3 regions of the Rhodococcus sp. NPDC127593 genome follow, and region 1 is predicted to be linked to each of the others. Evidence: riboswitches for the same ligand, from Rfam matches in the RefSeq annotation. Region 1 holds a riboswitch; each other region holds the start of a gene.
The links. A riboswitch is a leader RNA that binds a small molecule or an ion and turns the genes downstream of it on or off. The one in region 1 is predicted to bind thiamine pyrophosphate.
Positions count from the first base shown of each region.

Region 2: it holds a riboswitch for thiamine pyrophosphate, as region 1 does, so the genes downstream of both, ACFVJ3_RS30905 (3-oxoacyl-ACP reductase) here and thiO (glycine oxidase ThiO) in region 1, are expected to answer to the same signal.
Region 3: it holds a riboswitch for thiamine pyrophosphate, as region 1 does, so the genes downstream of both, ACFVJ3_RS29380 (TenA family protein) here and thiO (glycine oxidase ThiO) in region 1, are expected to answer to the same signal.

Region 1 covers NZ_JBHXWI010000008.1:108,850-111,105, reverse strand. The annotation lists gene thiS (sulfur carrier protein ThiS) at 1-190, opposite strand, end outside; gene thiO (glycine oxidase ThiO) at 193-1,260, opposite strand; TPP riboswitch at 1,257-1,371, opposite strand; gene thiE (thiamine phosphate synthase) at 1,396-2,094, shown strand; gene ACFVJ3_RS09450 (NUDIX domain-containing protein) at 2,095-2,256, opposite strand, start outside.
Region 2 covers NZ_JBHXWI010000038.1:23,991-26,246, reverse strand. The annotation lists gene ACFVJ3_RS30915 (organic hydroperoxide resistance protein) at 1-183, opposite strand, end outside; gene ACFVJ3_RS30910 (MarR family winged helix-turn-helix transcriptional regulator) at 186-638, opposite strand; TPP riboswitch at 711-814, shown strand; gene ACFVJ3_RS30905 (3-oxoacyl-ACP reductase) at 863-1,627, shown strand; gene ACFVJ3_RS30900 (LLM class flavin-dependent oxidoreductase) at 1,629-2,256, shown strand, end outside.
Region 3 covers NZ_JBHXWI010000035.1:30,787-33,042, reverse strand. The annotation lists gene ACFVJ3_RS29385 (ABC transporter substrate-binding protein) at 1-585, opposite strand, end outside; gene ACFVJ3_RS29380 (TenA family protein) at 570-1,292, opposite strand; TPP riboswitch at 1,286-1,381, opposite strand; gene ACFVJ3_RS29375 (NUDIX hydrolase) at 1,439-2,116, opposite strand; gene ACFVJ3_RS29370 (carboxylesterase/lipase family protein) at 2,227-2,256, shown strand, end outside.

The DNA of each region.
Region 1 (2,256 bases):
CCCAGCCCCGGACCACGAGTTCGTCCCACTGGGCGCGCGGGAACACGGCGCCGTTCACCGCCACCGCGATGCCCTTGGTGGGCAGGTTCAGCACCTCCAGCAGCCCGGTGACGGTCAACGGTTCCGTGAACTCGTGGTCCTCGCCGTTGACGCTGATGCCGATCGGCACCACTACTTGCTGCTCACTCATCTCTACCTCGCTACTTTCTCGAAACGTTCGGGGTCGGCGGCTTTCGCCTCTACCAGTGCCGAGCCCTCCAACAATGCCACCGTCGCGTCGGCGGTCACCGGGGTGAGCAGGATGCCGTTACGGCCGTGTCCCGTCGCCACCACGACCCGATCGGACACCCGGCCGATCAGCGGCAGGTTGTCCGGCGTCATCGGACGCAGACCCGCCGAGGTCTCACGCAGTTCGTACTCGCCGATGGCGGGCATCAGCGCCTCGGCGTCCGCGATCAGGTCCCGGACACCGGCCACCGTGACCTGCGTGTCGTTGCCCGACTCGGACTGGGTGGCGCCGACGACGATGCCGTCGGCACGCGGCACCAGGTAGGCGGGCCTTCCGTGCACGCTGCCGCGGATGGTGCGGCCCGGCGCGGGGGTCACCCCGGGACGCGAGCGCAACCGCAGGATCTCGCCCTTCACCGGGCGAACCGGAAGCCCCGGCCACAGGGCCGGTGACGCGATGCCCGCGGTGACGACGATCTGGTCCGTGTCGAGCCGGTCGAGGCTGCGCACGGCCTCCCCGATCAGCTCCACTCCGGCGTCGACGGCGCACCGCTGCAACGCCTGCAACAGCAGCCTGTTGTCCACGGCCAGCTCGTCGACGGCCAAGAGTCCCAACCGGACTCCGCGACCCAGCATCGGCTCGAGGGCCCGGACTTCGGCACGGTTGAGAATCTGCAGTTCCCGCCCCTGCGCACCCACCCATTCGGCGATGGTCCGCAGGTCCTCCGCGTCGGCGCCGTCCAGCGCGACGGTGAGCGAACTCTCCGACGTGAACAGCTCGACGCCGGCTCCGGCCTCGAGTTCCTTCCCGAATTCGGGCCACCGGTCGAGCGACGCGCTCCCCAGTTCGAGGACGCTCTCCTCACCGGGCCAGCCCTCGGACAACGGGGCGAGCATGCCGCCCGCCACCCAGGACGCTCCCGAACCGATCGACGGGTCGTACAGCCGTACCGACCAGCCGTTGCGGGCTGCTCGCCACGCAACGGACAGGCCGATCACTCCGCCTCCGACGACGGATACCGATCTCGCCATTGAACTCCACCTCACTTCCTGCGCCGGCATGATCCGGGTCAGGTATGACGGTCGGGCTCGGCGTGAGCCCCTCTCAGCCCCACGTTCCCCGGGACTCCCGTGTTGCACTTTCACCGTAGAGGCTACCGTCATGCCGTGACCACCTCGCATCACAGCAACCTCACGGACCGTCGGCGTCGCCTCGGAACAGCACGTTTGTACCTGTGCACCGATGCTCGGCGCGACAAGGGCGACCTGGCGCAGTTCGCCGAGGCCGCGCTGTCCGGCGGCGTCGACATCATCCAGCTCCGCGACAAGGGCTCGGCCGGAGAGAAGAAGTTCGGCACGATGGACGCCCGGGACGAACTGGCGGCGCTGTCGGTGCTCGCGGCCGCGGCCAGGCGGCACGGAGCGCTGCTCGCGGTCAACGACCGCGCCGACATGGCGCTGGCGGCTGGGGCCGACGTGCTGCACCTCGGCCAGGGTGACCTGCCCGTCCCGTACGCACGGACCGTGGTGGGCTCCGACGTCCTGATCGGCCGCTCCACCCACAGTCGCGCTCAGGCCAGCCTCGCGGCGATCGAGGACGGCGTCGACTACTTCTGCACCGGACCGGTGTGGGCCACCCCCACCAAGCCCGGGCGGACCGCGTCGGGCATCGATCTGGTGCGATCGACCGCCGACTCCGAGCCGAACCGCCCGTGGTTCGCGATCGGCGGCATCGACGAGTCCCGCGTTCCGGAGATTCTCGCCGCGGGGGCCTCCCGCATAGTCGTCGTGCGAGCGATCACCGAGGCCCGCGACCCGCAGGCCGCCGCGCGCTCGCTGTCTGCCCTGTTGCAGCAGAACGCATAGTTACGGCTGGTCCAGCCAGTCCAGCACCGTGGCAGGCGGCAGGACCACGACGGTGGCCGGCAACTGTTCGATCAGGTCGGGGTCGGTGGTGACGACTGCCGTCAGCGTTCCCAGCGTGGTGCCGTGGCCGGCCGGCTCGGCGAGGCGACCGACCGCGTCCAG
Region 2 (2,256 bases), on a different contig from region 1:
TGCGGAGTGGAAGCATGCCGCGTATCCGGCGGCGAACAGCTGCTCGGGGTTGGTGCCGTCGCCGGACCCGCCCATCTCGGTGGGGATGGCGAGGTTCAGGTCGAGCCGGCCGTCGGACGTGCGGGCGTGGCCGTTGCGGCCTTCTCCGGTCGCGAGGGCTTCGGCGGTGTAGACGATCTTCATGGTTACTTCTCTCCTGTAGGGGTGTTGAAACTGTGAAGTGATTCGGTGAGCCGCGACAGGGTGTCCCGCAGGGCGACGAGTTCGTCGACGTTCATTCCCGTCGATTGAGCGAGTTCCGTGGGGATGCCCTCCGCGGCGGCGCGGAGACCCGCGCCCTTGTCGGTGAGGTGAATCCCGACCCGGCGCTCGTCGGCCGAGGAGCGCCGGCGTTCGACCAGGCCCAGCGTTTCGAGCCGCTTGAGCAGTGGCGACAGCGTGCCGGTGTCGAGTTCGAGGGCGTCGCAGATCTCGCGCACTCCGCGGCCGTCCCGCTCCCAGAGCACCAGCAGCACGAGGTACTGCGGGTAGGTCACTCCCAACGAGTCGAGCATCGACCGGTATCTCGCCGTCATGGCCCGGGAAGCCGAGTACAGCGCGAAGCACACCTGGCGGTCGAGGGCGAGGTTGTCGGTCACCACTGAATAGTTGCACACAACTTGGTTGTGCACAACCAAGAAACACGCTCGGTGATTGCGCTTACACTGTTGGCCAGTGACACGGGGTGCTACCCGGCGACGAGCCGGCGGCTGAGAACAGACCCGTCGAACCTGAACTGGGTAATGCCGGCGAAGGGATGTCGCGGAGACGGCCGTATGCGCTCATCCGATGTCTCGTCGCCGACCGAACGGAAGGTGGCAGCATGCAGCTCGACAAGCAGATCGTCCTGGTGACCGGCGGTGGGCGGGGCCTCGGCGCCGCCATCGTGCGATCGTTCGCGGCGCAGAACGCGCGGGTGATCGTGAACTACCGGAACAGCCGGGACGCGGCGGAGGAACTCGCGGCCTCCCTGGGCGCGGACCGTGCGGTCGCGTTGGGGGCCGACGTCACCGACGCCGGACAGGTGGCGACGCTGTTCTCCGCGGCGGAGGGGCACTTCGGTTCACCGGTGACCACGGTGATCAACAACGCGCTCGCCGACTTCTCGTTCAACGGCGACGCACGCGACAAGGCGGACGTCATCACGTGGGAGTCCTTCGACTCGCAGCTGCGCGGCAGCGTGAAGGCGACACTGCACACGACGCAGGCCGCGCTGCCGGGCATGCGTTCGCTCGGGTTCGGCCGGATCGTGAACATCGGGACCAACCTGTTCCAGAACCCCGTCGTCCCGTACCACGACTACACGGCCGCCAAGGCCGCGGCGCTGTCGCTGACCCGCACCCTCGCCGCCGACCTCGGTCCCGACGGCATCACCGTCAACATGGTGTCGGGCGGGCTGCTCCGCACCACCGACGCGAGCGCCGCCACTCCCGACGAGGTGTTCGACCTCATCGCGGCGAGCACCCCGCTGCAGCGGGTCACCACCCCGGACGAATTCGCCGACGCGGTGCTGTTCTTCGCGTCCCCGTGGTCGCGTGCGGTGACCGGCCAGAACCTCGTCGTCGACGGCGGACTGGTCAAGGACTGACATGACCGACGCCCGGCAACTGCACTTCAACGCGTTCCTCTTCAGCTGCGGGCACCACGGCGCCGCGTGGCGGCACCCGTCGTCCCAGGTGGAGCGACTCTGCGACATCACCTACTACGAGGAGCTGGCGCAGACCGCGGAGCGGGGCTGCCTCGACGCGGTGTTCTTCGCCGACGGGCATTCGGTGCGCGACCCCGCATCCGGAGGCGTGTGGTTCCTCGAACCGCTCACCGCGCTGTCCGCGATGGCGCGGGCGACGGAACGGGTCGGGCTGGTGACTACGGTGTCCACCACGTTCTACACACCGTTCCACGCGGCCCGGATGCTGGCATCCCTCGACCACATCAGCGGCGGCCGCGCCGGCTGGAACGTGGTGACGTCGATGTTCGACGCCGAGGCGCGCAATCACGGACTCGAGGAGATGCCGCCGCACGACGAGCGCTATTCGCGCGCCGCGGAATTCGTCGACGTGGCACTCGCTCTGTGGGATTCGTGGGGGCCCGACGCGCTCGTGCTCGACCGGGAGGGCATCTTCGCGGACCCGGCCGAGGTGAAGCCGGTCGAGCATCGGGGCAAGCATTTCCTCGTGGACGGTCCGCTGAACGTGCCGCGCTCGCCGCAGGGTCGTC
Region 3 (2,256 bases), on a different contig from region 1:
GAAGAAGGAGACGGTGAAGTCGGCGGTGCCGGAGTACACGGCCTCGTAGGCCGAGGTGCCGAGCGTGACGGTGGTGAATTCGCCCTTGCCGCCGTCGTTCCGGATGATCTGCTTCAGCGTCTCCTCGCCGTCCGGGTCCGCGAACCCGGCGTAGATCTTGCCGTCCAGATCCCGGGGGCGGGTGATGTCGGCGCGATCCGCCTTCACCGCGATGCCCGTCGCCCAGTGCTGCAGCGGGGCCATCACCGACGTGGTCTGTGCGCCCGCGGCCTTCGAGAACGTCGCGGAACTCTGGAAGCTCACCCCGAACTCCGCGTTACCGGCGTCGACCAGGGTGTCGGGCGAGGTGTCGTTGTAGGGCAGCACCTGCACGTCGAGTCCGGCGTCCGCGAACCAGCCTTCCTGCTGGGCGACGAACAGACCGGTGTGGTTGGTGTTCGGTGTCCAGTCGAGTGCGAACCGGATGGTGTCGTCGGACTGCGAGTCACCGGCGCAACCGGTGAGCAGCGAGAGGGCGGAGACCAGGATGACGGCTGCGGTGGCAGCGCGCTTGGTACGAGAGAAGAGTGTCACGACGCCGGCCATTCCTGCTTGTTGAGAGCGGTATCCCAGAACATGAGTTCGTAGCGGCTGGCGATCACGAACGCCTCCGCCATCGCCTCACGCTGGGCGTCGGTCGACGCCTCGGCCGCGGCGTCCACGAGTTCGCGGGCCGTCGCGACGGCGGCGTGGAACTCCTCCGCGTCATAGGTGGTCACCCACTGCGCGTAGGGGTGCGACGGGTCCGCGGAGAGCACGTCGCGGGCGCTGGCCGCGAGCCGGTGCCCGACGTCGGCGTAGATCCAGAAGCAGGGCAGTACCGCCGCCGCGGCCACCGCATACGGCTCGGTGGCGGCGACGGCCGTCAGGTAGGAGATGTACCCCAGGCAGGCCGGCGAATGCAGCGGCTCCACGTCCGACTCGGGGAGTCGTCCGCTGGTCAGCAGATTCTGGTGCAGCGTCGCCTCGACCGTGGCGGCCTCGGCGGCCGAGCCCGCCCAGAAGCCGGCCTCGACCGGGCCCGGCGCGTGCGCGGCCACCAGCGAGAGGGCCTTCGCGTACCCGGTCAGGTACAGAAAATCCTGCTCGATGTACGTGCGGAACACGTCCAGCGGCAGCGTTCCGTCGCCGAGTCGGCGCAGGAACTCGAGTTCGTCGATCGCCTCGCGCAGCACCTTGGTCCGGTCCCACAAGTGGTCCGTGAATCGGGCGTGCTGGCCGGCGCCGGCAGCATCTTGGACAGAGCTATTCACAACGTTGACATCCCTTCGTCAGCATTACCTGAGCAGGTTCCCGGGTGTGTTCTCAGCCCCGCCCGTGCGGAGCACCCCGTGTCAGAACAAGCCGACCCTAGCACCGGCCGTGCCGCGGGCGGAAAGGCCCGGGTCGGTGGACGGGCTCAGCCGGCGAGGAACGCGGCCGCGCTCGGCGGGAGGGGCGCGGGGCCGCGCCGGTAGATCTCCGCGGGCCGGCCGGTCCCGACGACGGCCATGTCGCCGGTGTTCTCGAGGGCCGGCATCATGTGCCGCCGGAACGAGTCCTTCGGCAGGAGGCGTCCGAACACCACCTCGTACACCCGGCGGAGTTCGAGGACCGTGAACGTGTCGCCGGCCAGGCCGGACGGGTCGACGGACCGCGCGTATCGCTCTCTCAGGTCGGCGACGGCGAGGGCGACGACGTCCGCGTGGTCGAATGCCAGCTCCTGCGTCACCCGGTCGTCGTCGACGGTGATCAGCAGCGCGTCGCGGGGGAGCGTCGTGCGGGGCAGCGCGGCGCCGTGCGTCATCGACAGCACCCACCCGCGATCGTCGCGGCTGGGATCGTCGAGCATGGCGAGCTGATGGAATTCGGTGCCGGTCAGGCCGGCCTTGATGCGCAGGCACCGCTCGGCGGCGTCCCGCAGTCGTTCACCCTCGTGGAGGAAGGTGCCGGGGAGGGCGATCCGGCCCGAACGGCGGGGAACCGCAAGCACTTTCAGTTCCGTGCCGTCGACGGTGAGAACGGCGACGTCGACCGCCACCGACGGGCGCGGATAGTCGAGGAGGCTCTTGCCCCCGGGATCGGTCCATGCGGCCACGCACGAATGTTAGCGCACGGTTGATCTATATCGCGTTCGATCGGTCCTGCCTGCTCATCGTTGGTAGTTTGGCGAGAGTCCCGGTACGTGCTGCGTGAGGAGATTCGTCCGTGGAGGTCGACAAGTCCGGCGACACGCTC